3 regions of the Hafnia alvei genome follow, and region 2 is predicted to be linked to each of the others. Evidence: predicted binding sites of a transcription regulator. Region 2 holds the regulator's gene; each other region holds the start of a gene.
What was found. The regulator Fur, encoded in region 2, represses iron uptake genes when iron is present. The targets are predictions, from matches to a motif close to ATAATAATGAGAACNACTATCAA.
Positions count from the first base shown of each region.

Region 1: the regulator Fur is predicted to act here: its motif matches at 5,878-5,900, upstream of sodA (superoxide dismutase [Mn]).
Region 3: the regulator Fur is predicted to act here: its motif matches at 7,709-7,731, upstream of exbB (tonB-system energizer ExbB).

Region 1 covers NZ_OZ061315.1:4,564,688-4,574,720, forward strand. Annotated here, with positions in the region: gene AB3Y96_RS21245 (lysoplasmalogenase) at 1-423, shown strand, start outside; gene AB3Y96_RS21250 (D-serine ammonia-lyase) at 498-1,829, opposite strand; gene dsdX (D-serine transporter DsdX) at 1,847-3,184, opposite strand; gene dsdC (DNA-binding transcriptional regulator DsdC) at 3,405-4,352, shown strand; gene yiiM (6-hydroxyaminopurine reductase) at 4,363-5,034, opposite strand; gene sodA (superoxide dismutase [Mn]) at 5,177-5,803, opposite strand; gene AB3Y96_RS21275 (CdaR family transcriptional regulator) at 6,202-7,413, shown strand; gene AB3Y96_RS21280 (glycerate kinase) at 7,472-8,617, opposite strand; gene AB3Y96_RS21285 (GntP family permease) at 8,628-9,929, opposite strand.
Region 2 covers NZ_OZ061315.1:1,310,513-1,320,545, forward strand. Annotated here, with positions in the region: gene AB3Y96_RS06225 (chitoporin ChiP) at 564-1,949, shown strand; gene chiQ (ChiQ/YbfN family lipoprotein) at 2,007-2,336, shown strand; gene AB3Y96_RS06235 (beta-N-acetylhexosaminidase) at 2,356-5,028, shown strand; gene fur (ferric iron uptake transcriptional regulator) at 5,294-5,743, opposite strand; gene fldA (flavodoxin FldA) at 6,063-6,590, opposite strand; gene ybfE (LexA regulated protein) at 6,712-6,987, opposite strand; gene ybfF (esterase) at 7,247-8,017, opposite strand; gene seqA (replication initiation negative regulator SeqA) at 8,293-8,832, shown strand; gene pgm (phosphoglucomutase (alpha-D-glucose-1,6-bisphosphate-dependent)) at 8,916-10,033, shown strand, end outside.
Region 3 covers NZ_OZ061315.1:3,651,459-3,661,491, reverse strand. Annotated here, with positions in the region: gene AB3Y96_RS17260 (TonB-dependent receptor domain-containing protein) at 15-2,279, opposite strand; gene AB3Y96_RS17255 (S9 family peptidase) at 2,333-4,426, opposite strand; gene AB3Y96_RS17250 (TonB family protein) at 4,571-5,353, opposite strand; gene AB3Y96_RS17245 (ChaN family lipoprotein) at 5,365-6,246, opposite strand; gene exbD (TonB system transport protein ExbD) at 6,324-6,758, opposite strand; gene exbB (tonB-system energizer ExbB) at 6,763-7,629, opposite strand; gene yddG (aromatic amino acid DMT transporter YddG) at 8,104-9,015, shown strand; gene AB3Y96_RS17225 (4-hydroxyphenylacetate 3-monooxygenase reductase subunit) at 9,082-9,594, opposite strand; gene hpaB (4-hydroxyphenylacetate 3-monooxygenase, oxygenase component) at 9,614-10,033, opposite strand, start outside.

The DNA.
Region 1 (10,033 bases), 3.3 Mb from region 2:
TTATTATTGCCACGCGAGCGCATGCTGTACGCCATCGGTGCGTTTTTCTTATCACACCTTCTGTACACCATCAGCTTCGCCAGTGCCTTAACGGTATCGTTTTATCTGCCCATGCTGGCTGTGTTAATCGTTATCGGAATTATTCTGATCGCCACCATTTGGACGCGCTTAGAAGATATGCGCTGGCCAGTGGTGACCTATATTGCGATGACGCTGTTGATGGTGTGGATGGCGGGCGATCAATACTTTGCTCGCGGCACCGATTATGGTTTCTCACTGTTGGTGGGGGCATCGCTGTTGCTGCTGTCGAACGTGGTATGGCTGGTCAATCGCTATCGCTTCACTTTCCGCGCTGCTGACGCCATTATCGCCGCCAGCTATTTTGCAGGTCATTTCCTGATTGTGCGTTCGTTGTATCTGTAAGATCCGCTGATAATCGCCAGATAAATATAGAAACGGGGCCATTCGCCCCGTTCGCCTATTTATCACGCGAGAAACTAGACTTTCGCCGCCGCGAGATATTTCGCCATCTCATCTGCTGGCACCATGCCTCCACCCGTTGCCCATACCAAGTGAGTCGCATTTTGCATTTTCTGTGCGTCTAACCCGTGGCTCTGCAGATATTGAGCATTCCCACAAACTCGTGCCGCTCCCGGCATTCCCGCCAGCGCCGAAGGTTCTAGCTGAATACCTTGCTGCTGGTTTAGAAGCCCTAACAGGTTATACATTTCCTGATCGCTTAAGGTATATAAACCATCAAGCAGGCGCTCCATCGCTCGCCCAACAAAGCCGGATGCACGGCCAACGGCTAAACCATCGGCTGCAGTGATATTGTCGATCCCAATATCCTGAACTGAAATTTCATCATGCAGACCCGTATGAATACCCAGAAGCATGCACGGTGAATGAGTGGGCTCCGCAAAGAAGCAATGCACGTTATCGCCAAAGGCTAGTTTCAGACCAAATGCCACTCCGCCGGGGCCACCACCCACGCCGCACGGCAGATAAACAAACAGCGGATGTTCGGCATTAACGTGAATATTCATTTGGCTAAACTGTTGGCGTAAACGCCCACCGGCAACGGCATAACCTAAAAATAGCGTGCGTGAATTTTCGTCATCAATAAAGAAACAATGGGGATCTGATTCCGCCTCTTTGCGTCCTTGAGCAACCGCCACGCCATAATCCTGCGTATACTCCACCACATTCACGCCGTGCTCACGCAGTTTTTGCTTTTTCCACGCCCGCGCATCAGCCGACATATGCACACTAACGCTGAAGCCAAGTTTGGCGCTCATAATGCCGATCGACATGCCTAGATTACCGGTAGAGCCCACCGCAATGCTGTATTGGCTAAAGAATTGGCGAAACTTATCAGAGTACAGAACGCTATAGTCATCTTCTTCTGACAGCATTCCCGCTTCAATGGCCAGTTTTTCAGCGTGGGTAAGCACTTCATAAATCCCACCACGTGCTTTGATCGACCCAGAGATAGGCAAATGACTGTCTTTTTTCAGCATCAGTTGGCCAGCAATTTTTTGCTGATGGCGCTGTTCCAGCGCAGCCTGCATCTCAGGAATCGCAACAACTTCAGACTCAATAATACCGTGCGTTTTTTGCGTTTCTGGGAACGCTAAGCAAAGGTAAGGGGCAAATCGCTGAAGGCGCGCCTCCGCCTGCGTAACGTCATCCTGCGTCAAACCAACGTAAGGAAGCCCCTCCGCCAACGTGGTGGTGTTCGGGTTAAACCACGTAACTTCATCTAAGTTAATCAGCTGTTTAACCAATGGATATTGTTCAACCAAATGTTCAATTTCAAACGTATTCATAAATAGTATCTTCTCGATTAAACGATATAAGAGAGTAGGAAAGTCGTACCTAAAGCGATCAGCGACGCGATGAAAGTCGCCACTGTGTAATATTTAAATGTCTCACTCAGCGTTGCACCACAGTATTGCTTAACCAGCCAAAACAGGGAGTCGGTGACGATGGTGCAACCAATCGCGCCAGAGCCAATGGCTAGCGTGATAATTTCAGGGCTCACGTTGGGATAGAGCGGCAATACCGGCGCAACAATCGCCGTGGCGCCCATCATGGCCACCGTGGCAGAACCCACTGCGGCATGAAGAATGATCGCCACCAGCCAAGCCAGCAAAATCGGATGCATATGCATATTGGAGAGCAGCACGGCCAACGTATCAGCAAGGCCACTGGCTTTAAGAATGCCGTTAAATGCGCCACCTGCACCAATAATCAGCAAAATGTTAGCAATTGAAGAGAAACCATCTTCCGTTTTGCTCAGCAGTTTACCCATGCTCATATGCTGGCGGATGCCTAATACGTAATAGGCAACGAAGGCGGCGATAAACATCGCAGTAATCGGATTGCCAATAAATTCAAAGAAGTTATACAGCGCTGAACCCTTGGTCATATTGAGTTCGGCCGCCGTCTTGATCAGCATCAGCACAATCGGCAGCAACACGGTAAATAACGTGGCACCCAGCGATGGTAGATCCTCTTCTCGGCGCACTTCCAGCTCAGAAAACGCGGCGGGGACTTGTTTAAACGGAAGGCGATGACCGACAAACTTCAAAAATAACGGGCCGCCGATCAGCGAAGCCACCAGCCCCACCAACAGACCATATACAATGACGGTACCAATATCTGCCCCTAACGCATTCGTCACATACAATGCCGCCGGATGCGGAGGGACAACGCAATGTACCGCCATTAGCGCCGTACACAGCGGGATCGCCAACTTCAGCAAAGAAGTATTGGTCTTTTTAGCAATTGAAAATGCCAGAGGGATCAGCAACACCACGCCCACTTCCACAAACAGCGTAATACCACAAACCAAGCCAACTAAAACCATAATGACGTCTGGCGATAGCCAACGGCATTTTTGCAACGTAATGCCGATACGCTCAGCGGCACCGGAAACCTCCATCATTTTGCCCAGAATAGTTCCCAGGCCAATCACGGCGGCTAAAAAGCCTAGCGTTCCACCAATCCCACCTTCAATGGCATTCACCATTTCCAACGGGTTCATTCCCATTAATACGCCAACATAAAAACTAGCCAGCAGTAATGCCAAGAATGGGTGAATCTTAAATTTAACGATGGTTAATATAATTATTATGATGCTTGTTAATAGCGTCCCGACGACCCAAATTTGCGAGCTCATGGCCAACCTCACCCTTTAATAAATCACCTGACTATTGGATAAGAAGCGAGCATCGCTGACAAACGATCAAATTCATCCTTCACATGAGCTAAATTGAATCAAATGGGTGATATTGGTCAAAATAGGTAGAAATTATCGCGATTGAGTCACATTAACTCATCTGTATGGCCGCTAAAATGCTCTGCCGGGATATGCTGATGCTCTGTCCAAACGAGGTCTCATGTTCGAGCATTCAAAATATATCGCACGTAACAAACTGCTAAATGGCTATCAGCTATCAAAGCTCTATACCTTTGAAGTTGCGGCCAGACATGAGTCTTTTGCGCTTGCGGCTGAAGAGTTATCGATAAGCCCTAGCGCCGTTAGCCATCGAATCAATCAGCTTGAAGAAGAGTTGGGGTTTAAGTTATTCCAGCGATTTCATCGCCGAATTGCATTAACCCCTGAAGGCGAGCGGGTATTTTGGGCGCTAAAATCCTCTCTCAGCTATCTCAACCAAGAAATTCTTGAGATAAAAAGCCAAGAGCTGTCGGGAACGCTGACGGTCTATTCTCGCCCATCAATCGCACAATGTTGGCTAGTGCCAAAACTGGCTGATTTTGCTAAACAATATCCGGCGATCAGCTTAAACATTTTAACCGGCAACGAGATGGTTAATTTCAACGGCGCGGGAATCGATCTGGCGATTTATTTTGATGATAAACCTCCCGAAACCTTGTCATGCCAACACCTGATGAATGAATCAATGATACCGGTGTGTAGTCCAGAATATGCCAAACAGCACGATCTAATAGGAAAGCCATTTAATTTACGCCAGAGCACGCTGCTGCACGATCGTCAGGCATGGAGTTACGACTCCAACGAAAGTGAATGGCACTCATGGGCACGCAATTTTAACGTTGATATCGCTGAAGATCAGCGAAGTATGGGGTTTGATCGTTCCGATCTGGCGGTGATCGCTGCCATGAATCATGTAGGGATCGCGATGGGGCGTAAAAATCTGGTGAATAAGCGGCTGGAAAGCAAAGAGTTGATTGCGCCCTTCCCAGAGTTTGAAATGCAGTGCGAGCAACGCTACTACATTTCAACCCTTTCTGAGCGTCAGTGGCCGAAGATCAACGTTTTCATTCAATGGCTTAAAACGATGGCTGGCAATACTGAGGGTTAAATACTAGGGGCTAAACCCCGAGCAATCTTCGATTCATATCTTCAATTTTGCCGTTGAGAACCCGCATTTGAAGCGTTTTGCTCCAGCTGGCTGAGAGCCCGGCCGCGCTCATCAGGCGGCGATACTCTTCTTCATCAAACGGCATGTGGAAGCAGATGGAGATCGCTTCTGCCACGCTGATATCGCTGTTACGTGACACAAGTTCCAGCGGCTGATCTTCGCTTACCATGCCTTCGCCAACAATACGATACAGCCAGCCGCAGCGGCCAGTTTGTTGCATTTGCACAGAGAATTCATCGATATCCATGTGATAGTTGAGTTTATAGCACGGCGAACGCGGTTGAGTAATCTGAATCAGCGCCTCTCCCCAACGGTAGATATCGCCGATAAAAACATTCTCTTCGGTCATCCCTTCAGTGGAAATATTTTCGCCTAAGGCCGGAGCGCAAAATTGCTCAGCCTGCTGCGGATACTGTCGTTGCCAAAACTGATAATGCTCACGTGGATACTGACATAGCGCACGATCGGGGCCACCATGGACTTTCTTCTCTGCCTGTTCATCACCTTCCAACCCAAGGCGGTTAAGCATCACACCCCCGGAAATTTGGCGCTTGCCAATTGCACTCGGCTTGCTGCCTTCATAAGGAATGATGGTACCGGTGTAAATCGTTGGATAGTGCATGCAGGGCTCCCAAAAGCAGATTCATCAAGAAAATGGCAATACCCTTACTATACCGTTCCCATGGAGTTTAAAAACAAAAAAAGCGTGGGTTTCCCCACGCTCCGATCGCAGCTGTCTCACTATGGACGATGACTACAGCCGATTACTTTTTCGCTTCAGTAAAACGTTTTGCCGCTTCGTCCCAGTTCACCACGCTCCAGAACGCTTTGATGTAGTCTGGACGACGGTTCTGATATTTCAGGTAGTAAGCATGTTCCCAAACGTCCAGACCCGCAATTGGGTAACCGGAAGCACCGGAAACTGCTTCGCCCATCAGCGGGCTATCTTGGTTTGCAGTAGAAACCACGGCCAGTTTGCCGTCTGCTTTCAGCACCAGCCACGCCCAGCCGGAGCCAAAGCGCGTTGCAGCTGCTTTTTCAAATTCTTCTTTAAATTTATCGACGCTGCCGAAATCGCGTTCGATAGCCGCTTTCAGATCGCCTTTCAGCTCAGTACCAAGCTTCAAACCTTTCCAGAAGAAGCTATGGTTTGCATGACCGCCTGCGTTGTTACGCAGCACAGTGCGCTTTTCAGCAGGGACTTTATCAAGCTGAGCAATCAGTTCTTCTGCGGTTAATTTAGCTAATTCGGGCAGAGACTCCAGCGCGGCGTTCGCGTTGTTGACGTAGGCCTGATGGTGCTTGCTGTGATGGATTTCCATCGTTTGCTTATCGAAGTGAGGCTCTAATGCGTCGTAGGCATAAGGTAGGGATGGCAGGGTATAGCTCATATTCATCTTCTCCAGATTTCAAAGGAGCAAAACATCCGCTCCGGTTAAGCAGTCTGGTCATTATAGTTAATTAAATGATATTGAAAATGATTATCAATCGCTTATAAGCGGTAAGGATATGATAAAAACTGGCAGAAAAAGAGCTCATATTCAGCCCTAGCAAGGCTCTCAGCCCGATGTTTGCATTTAATTTTGGCACCATCGTTAATATCAATAGCTGCGATTGCCAGTGCCAATGACCCCATGATGTGGTGGTAACGAGTTAAAAGTGAGCAAAAAACTGTGACTTCTTTTGCAACTCTTAACAGCTATCTTAAACATTGTGCATTTGCACAATGTTTACCGGTATCCGCCTCGGTATGCTCGGAAGATTCTACTTAACATACACGGAGCGCAGCATGGCGACCTATCATCTCGATACCCGACTTGCTCAGGATATCGTGGACCGCACCATGAAAATCATCGATAGCAACGTTAACGTCATGGATGCACGAGGCAGAATAATAGGCAGTGGTGCTCAAGAACGCATTGGTGAATTGCACGAAGGTGCATTGTTGGCGATATCGCAGGAAAGAATTGTCGATATTGATGAAAATATGACCCGCCATCTGCACGGCGTTCGCCCCGGCGTGAATCTTCCTTTGCATTTCGATGGTGAAATTGTTGGCGTCATTGGGCTCACCGGCGATCCCTCTGAGCTGAGGCGGTATGGTGAACTGGTGTGTATGACCGCAGAAATGATGCTGGAGCAAGCGCATCTGATGCACATGCTGGCACAAGACACTCGCCTGCGCGAAGAGTTAGTGCTTAACCTTATTCGCGCCGAAAAGCTCTCTCCCGCGCTTCAGGAATGGGCTCAGCGCCTAGGGATAGACCTCAATCAGCCACGCGTGGTGGTAGTGGTGGAAGTGGATAGCGGCCAGCTTGGCGTTGACAGCGCCATCGTCGATCTTCAGCAACTCCAAACATTACTGACGACGGCAGAACACGATAATCTCGCGGCAATTGTGTCACTCAATCAGATGGTGGTTCTCAGACCTGCATTTAGCTCGCTCGGGCGCTGGGAGCCAGAAAGTCAGCGCAACCAAATTAATCTTTTGCTCAAAAAATTAGCCAAAAATAGCCAGTTGAAAATCAGAATCGCATTGGGCAACTACTTCCCAGATGAAAGCGGTATTGCGCGCTCATACCGCACGGCCTACACCACCATGATGGTGGGCAAGCAGCGCACGCCAGAACAGCGCAGCTATTTTTATCAAGACCTGATCCTGCCGGTTTTACTCGACAGCCTGCGTGGCGGATGGCAAGCCAAAGAGCTGATTCGCCCACTGTCACGGCTACGAGCAATCGATAGCAATGGCGTGCTAAGAAAAACGCTTTCCATATGGTTTATGAATAACGTTCAGCCAAGCGCAACCGCCAAGGCCCTGTTTATTCATCGCAACACCCTAGAATATCGCTTACACCGCATCTCTGAGCTTACGGGGCTCGATCTCAATAACTTTGACGATCGCTTGCTGATTTATATCTCATTACAGCTAGATAGCGGCTTCCTTTACCCTGCTGGCGATGCGGATTCAATTAGCCATCTTCCCCAAGCAGGGCAATAAAAAAAGAGCAATACGATCAACGTATTGCTCTTTCATGGGCTTATGTCTCTAAAGCTTATTACACGCGCGCAATCTTCAGCAGCCTGCCGATATTTTCGCAGGTTCTTTCAACATTGGAGCAGCCATTCTTGAGCAACGCATCAATGTTTTCAGCGCCTGGTACGATACCAAAAATGGCATCAATACCTTCGCTATAAAGCTCACTTACGCCTTCACCGATATAGCCAGCCAGTGCAATAACCGGTACTCCCTGTGATTTAGCCGCCTGAGCCACACCATAAGGCGTTTTGCCAAACTTGGTTTGGAAGTCGATGCCACCTTCGCCGGTAAAGCAATAATCGGCGCCCGCAAGCTTTTCACTTAAGCCAGAATATTGAGTCACGATATCAATGCCACGCGCCATTTTGCAGTGGGTAAATGCCATCAAACCGGCACCCAAGCCTCCTGCAGCGCCCGCCCCCGGCACGTCTTTCACTTTACGTCCCAGCTGTGAATCGATCACATCAGCATAGTGCGCCAGCGCGCTATCCAGAATCGCCACGGTTTCTGGCGTGGCGCCTTTTTGTGGGCCAAACGTTTTTGATGCGCCCGTATCGCCACACAGCGGATTTGTCACGTCGCTGGCAACCAAAAACTCGACGTCAGCAAGCCGAGGATCAATACCATCCAGATCGATTTTGCACAGCGAACCTAACGCTCCACCGCCCGCAGGTAGAGGTGAACCGTTTTTATCTAAGAAGCGCACCCCAAGCGCAGCAGCCATGCCCGCCCCGCCGTCATTAGTGGCGCTGCCGCCGATGCCCAGAATGATCTTTTTAATTCCTTTATCGAGACAGGCTTTAATCAGTTCGCCGGTTCCGTAGGTCGTCGCCGCTAGCGGATTTTTGGTTTCTTTGGTGGTGAACTGAATGCCGCTCGCCGACGCCATTTCGATAACCGCCGTTTGCTGGCTCCAAATAATCCCGAACTGTGCATCAACAGGTGAACCGAGCGGCCCCGTCACCCTTTGGTGATAGATTTCACCATCGGTGGCATCGATCAACGATTGAACCGTTCCCTCACCGCCGTCAGCCATCGGAACATGGATGAACTCAGCGTCAGGGAATGCGACTTTGAGCCCTGCTTCCATTGCCTTGCATACTTCTTTGGCGGTCATGCTTTCTTTAAACGAATCTGGAGCCAAAACAAACTTCATTCTTTTCATAGTTATTCCCTTAAATGAATCCATACATAATTGTTGCCACAATCGTCATTGTTCCGCCCACCATCGCCTCATAAGGGATTAACGCCATACGCTGTCTAATCGACATATGCATGCTGTCAGCGGTGACATGGAAATAGTTACCTTGTGGTAAGGAGTCAATGACGGTAGCACCCGTATGAACCATCACCGCAGAGGCCAATGGAGATAGCCCTACCTGCGAAATAGCGGTACCGAAAGTACCTGTTGCTAAAATAACGCCGGTCGACGTTGACGCCGTTGCGGCAGCCATGAGGATCCCTGATATTGGCGCTAAGAAAGTGCCTGAAATGCCTGAAATATCGATTAGTTTAACAACTTCCATTGAAAGGTTTGACGCACCAATTAGCCCGGCAATGGCACCTGCACCAATCAGAATTAATACCGTTGCCGTCATTTTTTCAACGCCGGATGTCGTATAGGAAATAATTTTATTTTTTTGCCCCATCGCTATCATGCCAACAATACCGGCAAACGGCAGAACATATAATGCATCAAGCTTAAAGTGAGATAATGCTTCAATATTAAGAATAGAACCAATCGGGTTAACCATCAGTAATACAATCGCAATCACCGGCGTAATAATGGCTTTACTTAATGGTGGTCTTTTTTGATCGTCATCGTCTGTTTTAGAGGAGATTAAATTAGCTTCTTTATCCGTTACCATCACCCCACGATGTTTAATCATCGAAGCAACAATAACGGTCATCGCGAGACCAAAGAGCGCTGGAATAAAGCCACCAATCATCACGTCACTTAGGCTGAGATGAAAACCATTTGCTGCGGCTATGGTGTTTGGGTTTGGAGAGATAATATTCCCAGCCTTACCGCCGCCGGAGAGCGCCAGCAACAGCGCCAGCTTTGAGATCCCCATTTTATTGCCGACTTCCAATGCAATAGGCGCCACGATAAGCACGGCAACAGGGATAAAGACGCCAACGGCGGTGATTACCATCGTTGCTAGGGCAAGCGCAAGAATCGCTTTCTTCTCCCCCATTTTTTTGACGATAGCCTGCGCAATCGTACCCGCCGCGCCCGACTGCATCATCACGCCCGCTAACACACCCGCAGCTAATACGCGAATAACCGTACCCATCACGCTTTGAGTACCGGTAATAATAATGCTTATAGTTTTACTTAAATCAGCGCCACCAATTAAACAACCAACAATTGCGCCGAAAAATAATGAATATACCGGATTGAATTTCTTTAGAATAAGAAATATTGCAACGAACAGCCCTATTAGGGCGCCATACCAACTCAGTAGGTCTTCCATTTTTATTCCCCAAGATGTTCTATTTTTTACCCTAGATAATTCGAGTTGTAGGAAGGCGGAAAGTGAGCGAATCCTCAGGAGCTTACTCAAGTAAGTGACTGAGG
Region 2 (10,033 bases):
CCCCGCGGTGTGCTAGCCCCGTGTATCTCGATTTCTTAAACGATCCGCATTACTTATGCCGTAAGTGGCTTTTTTTATCTGTCTTCAATCGTCCCCCTTTCTAATTTAAATCCTAATTGTAAATAGTTTAGTAACTCGATGTTATTTCTCGAGGTGTATAAACGCCCTCTGAATATTTGTTTAACGAATTAATTAATTGCCACAGATTTACCTCGGCATAAAAATGGTTATCCCTCCAGCGTCTGTTTTCTAAGCATTCTCACCTGAGCTTACAATGAAATTACAAATATAATGCTGTTTTTAAAGGGTATTTTAATATTCCCCCAGCAAAAGTGTGTCACATGTAACAAAACATTAAAATATGTGCACTCGGTCAAGAATTGACACAATTGTTTTACTTTTCATTTGATAATTCGCGTCGCGAAAAATAGTCTAAGACGGTAGATGAGCAATTGAGTTATTCACTCTACTACGAATTAATTTTTCCCCATTTTAGGGGTTTTGCGTCCTAGACCGGTGAACGTCAAGGGTCGCGTTTTTCAAAGTCAAAGAGGATCGATTTTATGGTTACGCATCGTTTGAAGCGCAACGCGCTAACGCTCGCCATAACTGGGGTGTTGTTGGGTAGTGGTTTTTATGCAATGCCAGAAGCTAAGGCTGAAGGCTTTGTTGATGATTCAACGCTGACAGGTGGTATTTACTACTGGCAACGTGAGCGTGACCGTAAAGATGTCACCACTGGAAACTACGAGACCAACCTTAATCATTCCACGTGGAACGCCAATCTAGATTTCTCATCCGGCTATGCAGCCGACATGTTTGGTATTGATGTTGCCGCATTTACCGCAATCGAAATGGCAGAGAACCATGATAGCGGACATCCAAACGAAATTGCCTTCTCCTCGAAAAACAAAGGCTACGACGAAGACTACTCGGGTGATAAGAGTGGCATAAGCCTGTACAAAGCTGCTGCGAAATTTAAGTACGGCCCAGTCTGGGCGCGTGCCGGCTACATTCAGCCAACAGGCCAAACTTTACTGGCGCCACACTGGAGCTTTATGCCTGGTACCTATCAAGGTGCTGAGGCCGGTGCAAACTTTGACTACGGTGATGCAGGAGCGCTGAGCTTCTCCTACATGTGGACCGACAAATATAAAGCGCCATGGCATACCGAAGTTGATGGTTTCTATCAAAACGACAAAAAAACCGGCGTTTCTTATCTGCACTCATTAGGCGCCAAGTATGATTTCAAAAATGATTTCATACTGGAAGCGGCCTTTGGTCAGGCTGAAGGTTATGTCGATCAATACTTTGCTAAAGGTTCCTACAAGTTTGATGTCGCGGGTAACCCGATGACAACCAGCTACCAATTCTATGGCACGCGCGACCGCGTACATGACGGCGGCGTGAACGATCTTTACGACGGTACCGCATGGTTACAAGCGCTGACTCTGGGCTACAAAGTGGGGCAGTTCGACTTCCGCTTGGAAGGTACTTACGTCAAAGCTGAAGGTAATCAAGGCTACTTCTTACAGCGTATGACTCCAACCTACGCATCTTCAAACGGACGTTTGGATATTTGGTGGGATAACCGTTCTGACTTTAACGCCAACGGCGAAAAAGCCATTTTCGGCGGCGTGATGTACGACCTGAGCAAGTGGGATATGCCGGGCTTCGCCATCGGTGGTTCTTATGTTTACGCATGGGATGCTAAACCAAGCACCGCTCCTCAGTACGATCAAAGCCAGCGCGTGAAAGAAAGCGCCTACAGTCTGGATGCGATGTACACCATTCAGGACGGCCGCGCGAAAGGTACGCTGTTCAAACTGCACTTCACTCAGTACGACAACCATTCAGACAACCCAAGCTGGGAGGGCGGTTACGGCAACATGTTCCAAGACGAACGTGATGTTAAGTTCATCGTTATCGCACCGTTCACCATTTTCTAAGCCAAAGACTCGGCGTGTTTTGCTAAACATGCCGAGTCACTTTGACGAGATCAAAAAATGAAAAAAATTCTATTGGTTGTCGCTGCCGTTGTTGGGTTAAGTGCCTGTGTACAGCAATCTACTGCACCTCAAGAAGATGCAAAATTAAAGCAAGCCTATAGCAACTGCATTAATACCGCTGAAGGCAATCCAGATAAAATCTCAGCCTGTCAGTCAGTGCTAGAAGTGTTGAAACAAAGTAAGCCGCATCAGGCCTTTGCCGAAAAGGAAAGCGTGCGCGTATTTGATTACCAAAATTGTATTCAGGCAGCTAAAACCGGAGCTGGAGATAACTACCAGCAGGCCTGTGGCAAAGTTTGGCAGGAAATTCGCAGCAACAATAACTGATTAAGGACGGGGCTTTAGGATGAGCAAATTTAAATTGAACACGTTGGCCGTTGCCGTTTCTGCACTGGGCATGCTCGGTTTTTCCGCAGCAGGTCAGGCAGATCAGCAAATCGTTGACCAACTGAGTCAGTTAAAAGTTAACGTGAAAGTCACCGACAACCGTGCGGCTGAGAACGGCGTAGATTGTGCCGCGCTGGGCGCTGACTGGGCATCGTGCAACCAATCCGTTATTACGCTAACCAGCGATAGCGATATTAAAGGCAACGATTGGGCGATCTATTTCCACAATCCACGTCAGGTTCTGGACGTGAAAAGCGATCAGTTCAAAATTACCTTTGTGACCGGTGATCTGCATAAGATTGAACCAACCGATAAGTTTAAAGGATTTACCGCCGGCCAATCGGTGGAAATTCCTCTGATTGGTGAATACTGGCAGTTGTTTGAAAGTGACATTATGCCGCGTTGGTACGTCACTTCTCAGGATGCTAAACCTAAGGTGATTGCCAGCACCGATACGGAAGATCTGCGCCAGTTTGTGACGCCGTTTGCGGGCGATCTGTGGAAGCGTACCAAAGACGATAAAAACGTTCTGATGGTGCCTGAAACTCGCTTCGACAAAAACGCTGATGTGAAAGAGCTGCCAGCGCAGAGTCTGCGTGGTCAAATTATGCCAACGCCGATGGAAGTGAGAATCCATCAGCAGGACGTTGACCTCAGCAAAGGCGTAGCGCTCGATCTTACCGTTCTGAACAGCGCCACGGCAGAAGCCGCGCAGCAGCGTTTCGCGCTGTTAGGTGTGAAAAGCGATGCCAAAGGCTATCCAATCAAAACGGCGATTGCGGTTAATCACTTCAAAGGCGATTTAGCGGTGCCGGGGGCTTACGAGCTGAAGATCGGGCCGAAGGGCGCAGAAGTTATTGGTTACGATCAGGCTGGCGTATTCTACGGCTTACAGTCCATTCTTTCGCTGGTGCCAAGCGATGGCAGCATGAAGATTGCAACCTTAGATGCGAAAGACGCGCCGCGTTTCCAATACCGTGGCATCTTCTTGGACATCGGGCGTAACTTCCATTCCAAAGAAGCGGTACACCGTCTGCTAGACCAGATGGCGGCGTACAAGATGAATAAATTCCACTTCCATCTGACCGATGATGAAGGCTGGCGCATTGAGATCCCCGGTCTGCCAGAGCTTATCGACGTGGGCTCAAAACGCTGCCACGATCTGAGCGAAAAAGAGTGCCTGCTGCCGCAGCTAGGTTCGGGGCCTGATGCTAACAACAATGGCACTGGCCATCTAACTCGCGCCGAATATATCGATATCGTTAAATATGCTCAGGCGCGTCAGATTGAAGTGATTCCTGAAATCGATATGCCTGCACATGCCCGTGCAGCCGTGGTTTCGATGGAAGCGCGTTATGACAAATTGAAAGCCGCCGGTGACGAAAAGGGGGCGAATGAATTCCGTTTAGTTGATCCAACGGATACGTCAAACACCACGTCTGTGCAGTTCTACGATCGTAAGAGCTATTTGAACCCATGCTTAGATTCCTCTAAGCGCTTTGTCGATAAAGTGATTGGCGAAGTGGCGCAGATGCACAAAGAAGCGGGGCAGCCGTTAACCACGTGGCACTTTGGCGGTGATGAAGCTAAAAACATCCGCTTAGGGCCGGGTTATCAGGATAAAAATGGCAAGATTGAGCCGGGTAAAGGCATTATCGATCAGAGCAAAGAAGATAAACCATGGGCGCAGTCTCAGGTTTGTCAGACCCTAATTAAGAGCGGCAAAGTGGAAGATATGGAACATCTGCCAAGCCACTTTGCGATTGAAGTCAGCCAGATCGTCAATAAGCACGGCATTGAAAAAATGCAGGCGTGGCAGGATGGCCTGAAGGATGCCAAAGATGCGAAGGCATTTGCCACCAAACGTGTAGGTGTTAACTTCTGGGATACGCTCTATTGGGGCGGTTTTGATACTGTCAACGACTGGGCGAACAAAGGCTACGAAGTGACGGTTTCTAACCCAGACTACGTCTACATGGACTTCCCGTATGAGGTGAATCCACAGGAAAATGGCTACTACTGGGGCACTCGCTTTAACGATGAGCGTAAAATCTTCAGCTTCGCGCCAGACAACATGCCACAGAATGCGGAAACTTCCGTAGACCGTGACGGCAACTTCTTTACCGCGAAAAGCGATAAGCCATGGCCGGGTGTTTATGGACTCTCAGCGCAGCTGTGGAGTGAAACCACGCGCACCGACGAAATGATGGAGTATAAAATCTATCCTCGCGTGATGACGGTAGCGGAACGCGGATGGCATCGCGCGGGCTGGGAGCAAGACTACAAAGCGGGCCGCGAATATAAAGGCGGAGAAACCAATCTGGTAGACAAAAAATCTCTGCTGAGTGATTGGCAGCGTTTTGCAAACCTGATGGGGCAGCGTGAGCTGGCGAAAATGGATAAAGCCGGTGTGGAATATCGCCTGCCGGTTCCTGGAGCAAAAGTTGTGGGCGGGAAACTGGAAGCCAACATTGCGCTACCAGGTCTGGGGATTGAATACTCGGTAGACGGTGGCAAGCAGTGGCAGCGTTATGATGCTAAAGCCCAGCCGACCGTTTCTGGCGACGTTCAAATTCGGTCAGTGAGTCCTGACGGCAAACGCTATAGCCGCGTAGAGCCGGTAAAGGTTTGATATCGAGGTCGGTAAGCGAGGTATTGTCTGTTCCTGTGGGGCGGGCAATACCGCAATAAAGTATTAGCGCAGTGATTTTTAATACCGTTTCATCATCATCATTATTGTTGTCATGGTTTTTGCCGAAGCCATATGAGTGACTGAGTTATTTAGCCCCCAGCCTGAGGGGCTTTTTTTGTCTATTATTTGGTGAGAAAACGAATATTGCGGATTTCAGGAAATAAAAAAAGCGACCCTCAGGTCGCCTCATTACACTCGCGTATTCTTACTCTCTGCCATCGTGCAGACTTTCGTCTTCGCGGCAATCACCCGCAGCGCAGTGACCATAAAGATACAGGCTGTGGTTGGTCAGCTGGATACCGTATTTTTTAGCAATTTCGTGCTGACGTTTTTCAATGGAGTCATCACTAAACTCAATCACTTTACCGCAGTCTAAGCAGATCAGATGATCGTGGTGATGCTGCTGAGTCAGCTCAAATACGGATTTTCCGCCTTCAAAATTGTGACGAGTTACAATTCCAGCGTCGTCGAACTGGTTCAGTACACGGTAAACGGTGGCTAAGCCGATTTCTTCACCCATATCGATCAGCTTCTTATACAGATCTTCTGCGCTGACGTGGTGGCAAGTTGGATCTTGCAGAACTTCCAGAATCTTAAGACGCGGAAGCGTGACTTTAAGTCCAGCCTTCTTTAAAGCAGTGTTGTTATCTGTCATTCGGATTCTGTCCCGTTACTTAGTTCGAAGACGTTTAGGATAGTCTGCATTTGCTGCCAGCGTTGCCTGAATTGTCACCGAACTGAAAATATAATTGAGATTCATTATAAAGCTGATGGCGGTAAATGGAAACCGCAGTGTGTTAACAACTTGGACGGAAGTACAGGGTGGAAATAAAACGTAACACACTGACAAATATGTAACTCTGCTGGTGGCGGGTGCTAGAGCGGGAAAAATGAGTTACATAGATGTTGCAAATTGCTTTTGCCAATCGTTGAAATACCCGCTGGCTTATGCAGTCAGCGGGCACAATTTCATATTAGCCAGCCAGTTCAGCCAAGCTCATCTCTTCGGAGATTTGTTTCACCCACGCATCAACACGCGTTGCGGTGAGTTCAGGCTGGCGATCTTCGTCAATAGCCAAACCGACGAAGGTTTTGTCATCAACCAGCGCTTTAGACGCTTCAAAATGGTAACCCGCCGTTGGCCAGTGGCCGACGATGGTCGCGCCGCGTGGCTCGATCAAGTCACGGATGGTGCCCATTGCGTCGCAGAAGTACTCTGCATAGTCTTCTTGGTCGCCGCAGCCGAACAGAGCAACCAGTTTACCGTTGAAGTCGATCTCTTCCAGAGAAGGGAAGAAATCATCCCAGTCACACTGAGCTTCGCCGTAATACCACGTTGGGATGCCAAGCAGAAGAATATCGAATGCCTCGATGTCTTCTTTGCTGCTTTTGGCAATGTCATGAACTTCAGCAACGTCTTTTCCGAGTTGCTTTTGGATCATCTTAGCGATGTTTTCCGTGTTGCCCGTGTCGCTGCCAAAGAAAATGCCTACGATTGCCATGTCGCGTTTATACCTTTTATATCAAATAATTAAACTAGAATCTTTAGAAAGACCAGTACGTACTTTACGCACTATAGCACTTTAAACCGTATCGATTTGTCGTCATTGTGTGCTGGTGGCGTTAAGATTTTAAAATCTGATTGAGCAAAATTTGTTCAATCAATTCACTGCGGCTAATGTTTTGTTCTTGAGCCAAACGATTCAGCATTTCAACCGCTTCTTCGTTAATTTTTAGCTCGACGCGACGCAGCCCTTTCACTTTATCGCGGCGCAGTTGGTTGCGTTTGTTAATTCTTAGCTGTTCATCCCGAGATAACGGGTTGGTTTTCGGGCGACCCGGACGACGTTCATCTGCGAACAGATCCAGAGTCGTGCGGTCCGTTTGTTCTTTGGCCATATCAGGTAGCGGTACTACAAGGAGAATTTTGAATCTGCGTAACGAATCAGATCATGATTAACATACTAGGGCCATTCACCCTTTACCGGCACTATCCTTGAACAGCAAAACTGCCTGCCAGAATAATAGCGCGCCATAATACCCCAGCGCCCCCAGCCGCGACAATCCTTAATCTTACTTACCTCACTGATGAACGGTGATTTTTTCTACAGTGTGGTTATGCTGAGGGGGAGAAGACAACAAAAGTAAGCCGTTTAGCTTATTCATCGCTATCCAGAAAACGGTGCAGCGTGCGTAGTACCAATTCGGGCTTTTCCGCATGCAGCCAGTGGCCAGTACCGGCAATCACGTGGGCTTTGGCATGAGGAAACTGACGTGCGATGGCGGCGCGATGAATATCTTGTATATAAGGCGATGAGCCGCCTTTGATAAACATTGCGGGGCCTTGGTAAGGCGTCACGTCTTGCCAGCCCACGATATTTTCGTATTGATCCCACAGCACGGGCACATTAAATAGCCACTCGCCGTCCTGAAAAGACTTCAGCAAAAACTGTATCACGCCTTCTTCTTGGATATAGCCGCGCATGATTTCAGCGGCCTCTTGGCGGCGCGTCACCTGCGCAGCCGTTACCGCATTAATAGCAGTAAAAATCGTATCGTGACGACGAACTTGATAATCAACGGGTGCAATATCCAGCAAGGCAAGGCGACGAATACGGTCGGGGGCAAGTGCGGCCAGCGTCATGGCGGCTTTTCCGCCCATTGAATGCCCAATGACATCCAACTGAGGCAAAGAAAGATCGTCAATCAGCGCCAGTAAATCTTCGGCCATCGCGGCATAATCCATGCGCTCTGAGCGAGGTGAGTGTCCATGATTGCGCATATCCACCTGAATGACACGTCGATCGCTGCGCAAGTCTCGTCCTAATATACCTAGATTATCCAAGCTGCCGAATAACCCGTGGATCAGTAATGCCGGTGGAAACTGGGCTTGCTGGGTTGGAATATGTTCGCGGTAGTTGAGTTTCATATCGTTAAGTCTATTCGTGGTGTCTATTCGCGGAATCCATGTGCTAAACATGCGGCAACGGAGTGCGAAGAATCTTATGTTGTAACAAATAGGTTACCACGACTAAGCATGATTGTTAGTCACCGAGTGTTATCCAGCAAAATTTAAGGGTATTCTTTCCATAAGTTTGGGAAAAAACTCACTGAATTGATCAGAGCATCGGGTTTACGCTATCCGCATGAGGCGTTTGACTTTATAATCCTGCTGATTAAGTCGTAAACCTGTATTGGATAATGATGAAAACTATTGAAGTCGACGAGGAGCTGTACCGCTACATTGCAAGCCACACGCAAAGTATCGGTGAGAGTGCTTCTGACATATTGCGCCGCCTGCTGAAAGTCTCCGAACATAAAGCGACTGCTGCTCCGGCAGTAACACCGACCGTTATCGCAGCGCCAGTGGCTGCTCCGGTAACTGCCCGTCCGGTAGACCGCGTTCGTACCATGCGTGAATTGCTGCTGTCTGATGAATATGCAGAGCAGAACAAAGCGGTAAATCGCTTTATGCTGGTACTTTCAACGCTTTACTCTATTGATAATCAGGGATTTGCCGCTGCGACGGAATCCTTGCATGGTCGCACGCGTGTCTATTTCGCCGGCGACCAGCAAACGCTGTTGCAAAACGGCACGCATACCAAGCCTAAACACGTCGCGGGCACGCCTTACTGGGTGATCACCAATACCAACACCGATCGCAAGCGCAGCATGATTGAACACATCATGCAGGCGATGCAGTTCCCCGCTGAACTGATTGAAAAGGTCTGTGGGACCATCTAATTCAAGAACTGCCTAATCGCAAGCCTTAGCAACGCGATTAGGCACTCAACCATACAAGCGTAATAGCGTAGGGAGTAGTGACCATGGCAAATCACCCCCGTGCCGGGCAGCCTGCCCAGCAGAGCGATTTGATCAACGTGGCTCAACTGGTTTCTCAATACTATGTATTGACGCCGGAAGTGGGTAACACGTCGCATGCGGTAAAATTCGGGACCTCAGGTCACCGTGGCAGCGCCCAGCGCCATAGCTTTAACGAAGCGCACATTTTAGCTATTGCCCAAGCAATTGTTGAAGTGCGTAAAGCCAATGGCATCGAAGGCCCCTGTATCGTGGGTAAAGATACGCATGGGTTGTCTGAACCTGCGTTTATCAGCGTGCTAGAAGTTCTGACGGCAAACGGCGTGGACGTCGTGGTACAGCAGGATAATGGTTTCACCCCAACGCCTGCGGTTTCTCACGCTATTCTGACTCACAACAACAATAAGAATGCGGCATTGGCCGACGGTATCGTCATCACGCCTTCGCACAATCCGCCTGAAGATGGCGGTATCAAATACAATCCGCCAAATGGTGGACCGGCAGATACCGATCTTACCAAGGTGATTGAACAGCGCGCCAACGAACTGTTAAGCCTTAACTTGCAGGGTGTGAAGCGTCAAACGCTCGATGCAGCTTGGAAAAGCGGCTTGGTGCACGCTAAAGATCTGGTACAGCCTTATATTGAAGGTTTGGTTGATATCGTTGATATGCCAGCCATTCAGCGCTCAGGCCTGCATTTAGGCGTCGATCCATTGGGCGGTTCCGGCATTGAGTATTGGCAGCGCATTGGTGAACATTACAAACTTGATCTGACCTTGGTGAACGATCACGTTGATCCATCATTCCGCTTCATGCACTTAGACCACGATGGCGTGATCCGTATGGATTGCTCATCGGAAAGCGCAATGGCGGGATTGCTGGCGCTGCGAGATCAGTTTGATTTAGCGTTCGCTAACGACCCAGACTACGATCGCCACGGTATCGTCACGCCTTCAGGCCTGATGAATCCGAATCACTACTTAGCCGTAGCTATTAATTATCTGTTCCAGCATCGCCCACAGTGGGGCGCTGATGTTGCCGTAGGTAAAACGCTGGTATCCAGCGCCATGATTGACCGCGTCGTCAATGACTTAGGTCGCAAACTGGTGGAAGTTCCTGTCGG
Region 3 (10,033 bases), 2.3 Mb from region 2:
TGACGGCGTGGTGATCAGAAGCGAATTTCCCCACCAAAAATATAAGTTCTTCCACGTGCCGTATTGGCCGCGGTGCTGTCATCACCCTGCATTGGCATCATATTCAGTTTGTTCAATGCCTCAGAATAGTTTTTATTCATCAGGTTTTGCACGCTGAGTTTGAGCATCACGTTGCGGTTGATCTCATAGGTGCTATAGAGATCGATGATGGTTGGGATCTGTGGGAGATCTTCCTTCACCACCGCACCGGTTTTCTCGTCAAAATCAAAGTTAGGCGATAGGCGACGTGATTTTCCGGTGTATTTAATAATGCTACCCACGGTTAATGAATTGTCTAGGAACCTGACCCCGGTATCGAGCGTCATATATTTTTTTGGCAGCTCGGTAATATCCCCTGCGCCAAAATAGGTGCTGGCAATTGACGTTGGTTGGTCGGTGTGTTGCTGACTATAAGCCAAACGCGCAAATGCGTAGCCCGCGTCGTAATCCATTTCTAATTCAAAACCGTGAGCACGCACCAATGAGTTGGAGTTCACGTAGATATACATATTGTCGGTGTAGTCGCTAACGTCAGCCCAGTCATTGCCGTTAACTTCGGTCATATTACATTTACGTCCGTTGGTGCAGACCAGATATGACTCACTGAATATGTAGTTTTTAATCTTGCTACGATAGACCAAGGCTTTTAAGCGCAGCAAATCTTCATCAATCAATAGGCTGTGCGCTTTAATATTAAAACCGGCCTGATAGGTTTCGGCACTTTCTGGTTTTAAGAATGGGTTCATTGACGCGCCGCCGGAGTTAGAGAAAAACATCTCCTGAATATTGGGTGCACGCATCGATTTGCTGTAGCTGACGAACGGCTGGAGCCACGGCGTTACCTGCGCAGAGAGCTCTACGGAAGGATTATAACCACTCTCTTTTTGATCAACGTTGTATTCCCCCTGTGGAACGCAGATCACTCGTGGATCGCAGGCGGGTTTAAAACCACTGATCTTATTCTGGGTGTAGTTAAGATTAAAATTAGCCTGATAGATCCCACGTTTTACTTCAAGCCCGGTATACAGCGCTGAAATATCCTGATCGCCCGATGGGGCAAAAGGATTGTTTTCAATTGATTCTTGTGAAGACTGTGGATCGCCCGCGTTGGACTGGATCAGTTTGTCATAGCGGGTACGCATCAGTTTGCTACCGATGGTAAAAGCTAGATCGTTATTACCGAGCGTGAAGCGGCTGGTGTTATTCACATCCAGCGCATTAGAACGGTTACGCGCTGACGTGCTATAAAACGTGTACAACGATCCGTCTTGATATTTTTGGTCGCTGCGGCTGGTACTGGCCGTGACGTTGAAATCAATTAATTCAGAAAACGGCGTGTAGTGATATTTGATGTAATAGTCGTCGCTGGTGATATCACGGCGTGAAAACTTATTTTGATAAGTTCGTGCGGAGAGTTCAAAGCTATTAAACTCATTCGGTTTGATATCCATTTTATACAGCTGTGACTTTGGATTCTGCTTCATGAATTCGTCATAGCCGAACTCTTCGCTATTAATCCCATCGCCGTTGTTAAAGTTGGAATAGACCGAGCTGCCGCTGATTGCGGCCATGACACCAAAACTGCCGGTGTCTGTGAATGCATCGGTTTTACCCGCGGCGGCAATCATTCCGCTGCGCCCAATGCCGTTGCTACCGACGGAAAAGCGTGAGCGCACGCCAAAAGGATTGCCAGCAAACACCACGTCATCAACGCCAATCGTGCGCAGATTGGCACTGCCCGCTAGGGCGTTTACCCCTGAAGAACCGCTGCTGTCGCCGCGAGTCACGTCAACGCCAACGAGGAAGTTGGGGTCGATAAGCACGCCTGCCTGACTGTTGGTGGAGCCGTGCACGGCGGTGCCGGAGGTCGAGGTGCCGTAAAAGCTTTGCGTAATGCCATCGACCATGGTGTTTACGCGGCCAAAACCACTCATTCCACGGATATTCACGCTAACCGAGCCTTGGCCGGGATCGATTTGGGTATAGGTTCCGGGCATACTGCGTAACGTCGCGTCGAGAGATTCTAAATTTTTATTAGTATCTCGTGAGCTGACGGCACCGGTTTTTTCCAAGGCTTCTTGCTCGCTGGTTATTTTTCCAGCCGAGACATGGAGTGGAGAAAATACCGCCGAGCCTTTTTTATCTCCGCTGCTTTCTTCACTGGCTTGTTGTGCATAACTGCCTGCACTGAGCAATAGCATGCCCGAGCCGATCACGCCGGCTATTTTATTGAGTTTCATATGTTCCCTTAAAGGTATTATCAGTCTATTTTTATTTTCTTTACTCGGTTGGTTCAGCGTTGATTATCTACGGCCAGAATAAAGTTATATTCCAGCGCAGTATTTTCTACTCGTTTGAGCCGGCCTGATTTACCGCCGTGTCCGGCCTGCATATCGGTGAGTAATAATAGTTTTCCGGTTCCTAATTGATTTTCTCGCAGTTTGGCTACCCATTTTGCCGGCTCCCAATATTGCACCTGCGAATCGTTTAGGCCGGTGGTCACTAATAAGTTGGGATAGCGCATAGGCTTTATATTGTCGTAGGGGCTGTAGGCCTTCATTTGCTGATAATCTGCCAGCCGATGTGGGTTTCCCCACTCGTCATATTCACCGAGCGTGAGGGGGAGGGTGTCATCGAGCATGGTGGTGACGACGTCGACAAAAGGAACCTGCGCAACAATGGCGTTAAACAGCTCCGGCTGTTGGTTCATGACCGCGCCAACCAATAACCCTCCGGCGCTGCCGCCCATGGCATACAGCCGGCCAGACTGACCAAAGCCGCGCTCAACCAAACCGCGTGTTGCATCGATAAAGTCATTGAAACTGTTGGGCTTATTCGCCAGTTTTCCCTGCTGATACCATTGCTGACCGAGCTCGCCGCCGCCGCGGACGTGGATCATGGCGAAGACGAAACCGCGATCCAGTAGGCTAAGGCGATTGGCGCTGAAGGCGGGATCCATGTTCATACCGTAGGCGCCGTAGCCATAAACCAGTAACGGGCTTTGTTTGGCCTTGAACATTTTTTTGTTGTAAACCAACGACACCGGTACTTTCACGCCGTCGCGTGCGGTGATCCAAATTCGTTCGCTGTGATAGTCCTGTGGCTGCGTGTTTTTAACTTCCTGACGCTTAAGCAGCGTGCGTTTGCCGCTGGATAAATCCCATTCGTAGGTGCTGGTTGGCGTCGTCATCGACGAATAACCGTAGCGTAAACGATCGGACTGCGGCTCAGGGTTATAGCCTAACCACGCCATATAGCTGGCATCGTCGAAGGGTAATGTGTCTTCAGCGTGAGATTTCCAGTTGATTTTGCGTATCTGGCTCAGGCCATCACTGCGTTCAGCAACCACCAGCCAGTCTTTGAATAAGGTAAAACCTTCGATCATTTTATTGGGCTGTGGGGCAACTAAAGGCTGCCATGAATGATCAATAGCGTTGGTTTGGTATAAACCAAAATTGGCATTTTCACGGTTGGAGCGCAGATAAAACGTGCCGTTGAAGTGATCCAGATAATATTCAACGTTTGGCTGGCGTGCGGTAAATAATACGGGCGGCGCATCCGCTTGGTCAGCATCTAATAAACGCACTTCAGACGACGTGTTGGCGCTTAGGGTTATCAGTAAATAGCGGTCAGATGCCGTGCGTGACAGGCTAAGATAAAACGCGCCGTCATTTTCTTGATAAACCAGTTGGTCTTGTACCCGCGGTGTGCCAATGCGGTGGCGATAGACCTGATACGGCACCAGCGTTTGTGGATGATTGCGGACATAAAATAGGGTGCGTCCATCGTTTGACCACAACATATTGCCTGATGTGTTTTCGATAACCTCGGTAAGCCACTGTCCGTTGTTTAAATTCCGTAGAGAAATACGGTATTGGCGTCGGCCTTGGGTGTCTTCGGCAACGGCCATCATCTGGTTATCTTGGCTGATCGCCAGACTGCCTAAGCGATAGTAAGCTTGGCCTGTTGCACGTAGATTTCCATCAATCAGCGTTTGCCACACGGTGCTGCCCGCCAGCGATTGGCGCTGAGCCACGGCAAAGTTTTTACCGAGCAGATAGACGTCTTGATAGCGGTAGCCGTTACGTTGGTAAGGCACTGAGCGATCTTCAGGGCTCATGCGCTCAACCATCTCGCGATATAAGGCTTGGTACTGCGCGGAATACGGTTTTAATGCCGCGTTGGCGTAGTGGTTTTCATCTTGCAAATAGCGCAAAACTTTCGGATTGGCACGGCTTTCATCACGCAGCCAAAAATAGTTGTCGATACGCCGATCGCCATGTTCGATGAGCGTTTTGGGGATTTTCTGCGCCCGAGGCGGCTGTAGTTTGGCTGCCAATGGCTCAGGAGAAAATAATTCAGCGGCAGATAGGTGCCAAGAGCACATCGCCGTGAGCGTCATTAATAACAAAAATTTTTGCCACAATTCACGCATGGTGCGTCCTTTTGGTTCTTTGGGCGAATAGCTGGCCCTGCCAGAAAATTCCAGCATGAAGATAAGTGAGATTTTTTCAGCACAAGCTGGGTTAACTTACTGCTGTTTTAATTCTGCTAAATCAAAGTTGATCGGCATTTTTACGCTATAAAGCCCGCCGTTTAATATTTCCGTCGGTGGTTTTGGCAGCGGTTGGGCGCGCTCTAAAACCTCCACCGCCTCGCGATCCAACGAAATGGTGCCGGATGAGGTATAAAGCTGATTACCCTGCACGAAACCTGCCGCATTCACGGTGAACGTCACCACGGCGAGGCCCGTACGGGCGCGTCGACGGGCATCAAGGGGATACTTTTTGTATCGGTTTAGATGACCCTTAACCAAGCTTTCCCACGATACTTTCTCGCTATTACGCTTGGTGGCATCGCTGTTGAACGGTGCCGCAATGTTTGGCGATAGCGTATTAGCCTGAGGTGCTGCATTGCTGGCTATGGCGGCATGGCTGGCATCGCTGGTTTGATCTTTAATCTTATTTACCGGGCGTGGTTTTTTCTTCTCTCCGTCAGCCGACTTCTTCTGCTTCGCCACCTCAATGACGGCTTGTTTGGCTACCACCATCTTTGGCTGCGCTTTATTCTTAACCTGTTGTTTTTCCTCTGCCGCCGCTGACTGCTGTTGAGCAATGCCAATCGGTAACGGCGTGGGTGAAGCAGGCGCTTGGATAGTTTCAGCCCATTGCAGCATCACCGCTGGAGGGGGCTCATAGGGCGGTTTAGCGTCAGACGAACGCCAAACCAGTGCCGCTAGACATGTGCCATGAACCGCCAGCGCGAAGATAAACCAGCGGCCCCATTTGGGCCGTGTGTGATAGAGAATATCCATAGTGTTTTGACTTACAGCTCAGGTTTTGGCTGAGGGACGAACCAAACGTAATCGGCCTGCGCCAAGGTAATATTCATACCCGTCTCAGCCAGCATTAAAACGCTCGGGCGCGATGAAGGAGCGAGATCTTGCATATGCAGTGGAACGCCCATGGTTTTCGCCGCGTGGTAGCCACCGGCGATCAGCATGGCCGGCGCAGGGGCTGCAAGTAGCTGCTGCGCCATAAATCGATCGCGCTGCTGTTGAATGGCGATCATCGCTTTTAACTGTGCCGGCTCGATTTTCCCATCATGCATCGTGACGATGGTTTCACGAATCGCGTTTTGTACCTGCGGCGCGGTGGAGATTTTTCCTGCAGGAAGCCGTGGGTTTTTGTATAAAGACTGCACCTGTTCGCGGGAGAGATTCGCCACCAGCAGAGGGTAGGTGGCACGCAGGGTTTGCATCACTACGCCGTGATACATCTCCCACGGCCAGCCTTGTTGCCAGTTTAGCAATGTCTGAATACGACCTTCGCGCACCATCGGATCGTCTTTTAACCATTTTTTGAGCTGATCGACGCGCGGCTGTTGATCGATGGTCAGCATTTCTAGCAGTACGCTGCCCTGTGGGCGCTGCTGAGGAAGATTTTTGATCAACCACATTTCAATTAGGTGATGCTGCGCGTTATCGTGTTTTTCTCCGACGATTAGCCGTGGCTGCGGCGCGATACGCGTGAGTAACTGCTGGCTGGTTAGGGTTTCACCGTTGTGCAAATCGATGATGGTGCCCAAGGTGTTTACATCGTTTAGCGCGGATGCGCGTGATGGTCGAGTCAATGTTGGTTGGCTGCATGCACTGAGTGCTAATGTGGCTAATATAATCAGAGATTTAAGGCTAAATAGTGTGCTCATGTCTTTGGCCTAAAGGCGGCCGTTTGGCCGCTATATCATAAAATGTTTAATAACGAGTAGGGGTAGCTCAACGCAGGTTAAGGCGCGACCGATTCCATACTGACTAATCCCACCTTGAGATAACCCGCCGTGCGCAACGTATCCATCACCGTCATTAGTGTGGCGTAGTCCACCGCTTTGTCTGCTTGCAGAAAAATGGTGGTGTCTTTGTCTGCTTTGGTTTGCTCATTGAGCTGCTCGCTGAGCCGATCGCGGGTGGTTAGCGCATCACCGAGATAAAGCTGTTTATCTGCTTTAATGGTCAGATAGACCGGCTTATCTGGGCGTGGCTGCGGCTGTGCCGAGGATGCCGGTAAGTTCACGCGAATATCGACGGTAGCCAGTGGGGCTGCGACCATAAAGATAATCAGCAAGACCAGCATAACGTCGATGAAAGGCGTGACGTTGATGTCGTGAAGCTCACGGCTTTCAGCGGATTCGCCAGCGGAATAATCATGAATGTGCAGTGCCATACCGCTATCTCACCTGCTTTTGGGGCGCGTTGAGGTCAAGATCGCGGCTTAGCAGCAACAGAATTTGCGCGGCTGCGTCTCCCACCTGTGCGCGATGTTCGTTAATCATGCGGCTGAACAGGTTGTAAATCACCACGGCGGGGATCGCAGCAATCAGCCCCATGGCGGTAGCCAGTAGCGCTTCGGCGATGCCTGGCGCAACGACGGCCAGATTGGTCGTTTGCGAATGTGCAATGCCAATAAAGCTATTCATGATGCCCCAAACGGTGCCGAATAAGCCGATAAACGGTGCCACTGCACCAATAGTAGCGAGATAGCCGTTGCCTTTGGCAAGCTGGCGACCATAGGCCGCAACGCGCCGATCGAGGCGGAAATTGGTTCGGTCTTTAATACCGTTAAGATCGGCTGCGTGGGTTGAAAGCTGTTTTTCATCTTGAGCATCGCGTAATAGGGCGGCGCTTATGCTGTTCTCGGCGAAGGACTGCGATAATTCACAGGCCGTGGATAAAGAATTAGATGGAAACAGTAAGCGATATTCGCGGCGTAATTGCTGTTTAGCGCGCAGCAGCGCAATGCTTTTGGCAAATAAGATGGTCCATGTGATAACGGATATAACGATTAATCCAATCATCACGCTTTTCACCACAATATCAGCCTGCTGATACATGCCGAAAATAGAAAGATCCAGCGATGAAATTCCACCGGTAGACACGTTTTGAACCGTATTTCCCTGCTCGTTAATGAGTGGTTCAGCACTTGCGTATTGGGCTATACCGAAACTGAGTAATAGTGCCAGAGATGGTTTTAGCATCCTGTTGAACTTGCCGTTCAAAAGGGTGAACTGTGCCAAAAAGTTTTCCGCTAATGCCATGCGGAGCCTCCATTTTATTTTTTTCGTTGGATTGAACTGCATTTGTTGCGGACAGGATGCTAGCAAAGATTTAGATCGAATGATACTCATTATCATTCTCATTTGATTAGGTGAGTAATTATTTTTAGAATTAAGAATAAATTTAGGTTAATTAATGATTCTGGCTATTTTGCCTGTTGTTTTAAATTTAATTAGCTATGTGGATATTGTTTTTCGGTGGTTCGTGGTTAGGTCTAACGCAAATTATTGTATTTAACATATTGTGCTAAATACTTTTTTAGAATGAAGTTAGATGATAAATCATCTGATTTTATGTTTGCCAGCGCAGCGCTGTTTATGGCTATCTGGATAATATCCATGATGATGTTGTTGGATTTATCTATCTGAATACGTGAGAATGCTTAACTTGAGCCGCCCAATCAGCGCTATCTTTTTGGGCCAAATTTTTTTCTCTTTTATTCACTGCGAGGCAGCATGGATAGCAGTAGCAGAACAAAAGCAAATGCCTGTGGTATCTTGGCCATCTTGCTTTGGAGCACTATCGTGGGCCTGATTCGTAACGTTAGCGAAGGTGTTGGCCCAGTGGCAGGTGCCGCGTTAATTTATACTGCGGGTTCTGTATTTCTCTTTATTCTGCTGGGTTCTCCCAAGCTACGGGCTTTTAAGCCGGTTTATTTGTTGGCCGGTGGCGCTTTGTTTGCGAGCTATGAAGTTTGCCTCTCTTTGGCATTGGGTTATGCCACCACGCGAGCCCAGTCGATTGAAGTTTCAGTCATTAACTATTTATGGCCGAGTTTTACCGTGTTGCTCTCTTTTTTGTGTAGCGGTGGTCGGTTAAAAATCAGTTTATTGTTGGGCGTGTTGCTGTCGTTATTAGGCGTCACGGTGGTAATAAGCGGCGGTTCATTAGCCTCACTTTCTGGCATGGCGGAGAATATCGTTGCTCATCCGGTTAGCTATGTCTTGGCGTTTGTTGGCGCTATCCTGTGGGCGGTGTATTGCGTTGTGACCAACAAATATGCCAACGGACAAAATGCAGCAGCGCTGTTCTTCGCACTTACCGCCGTCTGTTTGTGGATTAAATGGTTATTAGGCGGGGCTGAGAGTTTTACTATTTCTTTGCATAGCGCATTTTATATTGCCATGGCCGGTGCTGCGATGGGCTTTGGCTATGCGGCGTGGAATATCGGTATGATTCGAGGGGATATTAATCTGTTGGCCACGCTTTCCTATTTTACGCCTATCCTTTCGGCGTTATTTGCGTCGCTGATTTTATCTTCTTTGCTGCCGCCCACTTTCTGGTTAGGTGTTTGCGCAGTCACCGCCGGAGCGATTATTTGTTGGCTGTCGACCAAGCCGAAGCGGGTAAATAAAGCGCTTAAGTAACTGGATAAAAATGGCCAAGCAAACGCGATGTTGCTTGGCCTGATATACAGCGAGCCTATGGCAATTTTATACTGCGACGGCCTCGAGCATCACCGGATGAAAATGGCGCTTGAAGTAAATCAGCCCATGACCCGCTTCACTCAGCGTGATCTGTTTGATCTGCACCAAATACACCAGATGTGTACCAATAGTTTGTACCTGCTCAATTTCGCCTTCGAGACTGGCTAATGTTCCGCGCAGCATCGGTTGGCCGAGAATGCCTTTGGTCCAGATATCCCAGCTAAAGCGTTCTTCCATGCTGGTGCCCGTCATCCCCGCAAAATGTCGCGCCATCAGTTCTTGCTCATGGCTAAGCACATTGACGCAGAGTTTTCCGTTCTCCTGAAACACGGGGTTCATCGCGCTGTTACTGTTGATGCATACCATCAGCGACGGCGGTGTATCTGTTACTGAGCAGACGGCGGTGGCGGTTATCCCACAGCGACCCGCAGGGCCATCGGTGGTTACGATGTTGACCGCGGCCGACAGACTGGACATGGCATCGCGAAAACGTAGACGGTGTTCATTTTCTAAAGACATACTGGCCTCCCGCTACTGATTATTTCAGCAGCTTGTCTAACATATTAATATCGTTGTTATTGTGCAGGTGTGGAACGGTCCAACCGTGCTGGTCATATTCCGACAGACAGCGATCAACCATGGCCATCATGCGATCCATATTGCCGGAGCTTTGTGCCTGACGCAGACATTGCAGACGGATTTCATCTTGGCTGCCTGAGTAGTTGATTTCATAAAGCTCATGACGACCGCCGAACTCACTGCCGATGGCGTCCCACATCAGTTTTAAAATCTTGATGCGCTCAACGTGATCCATACCGTTTGAGCCGCGTACATAGCGGGCGAGGTATTTATCTATCTCTGGATTGTTGAGATCGCGCGCGCTGGACGGCAGATAAATCAGGCCGCTGGTGACGTTGCGCTCGATAATGTTTTTGATTTTGGCATAGGCCATTGGAGC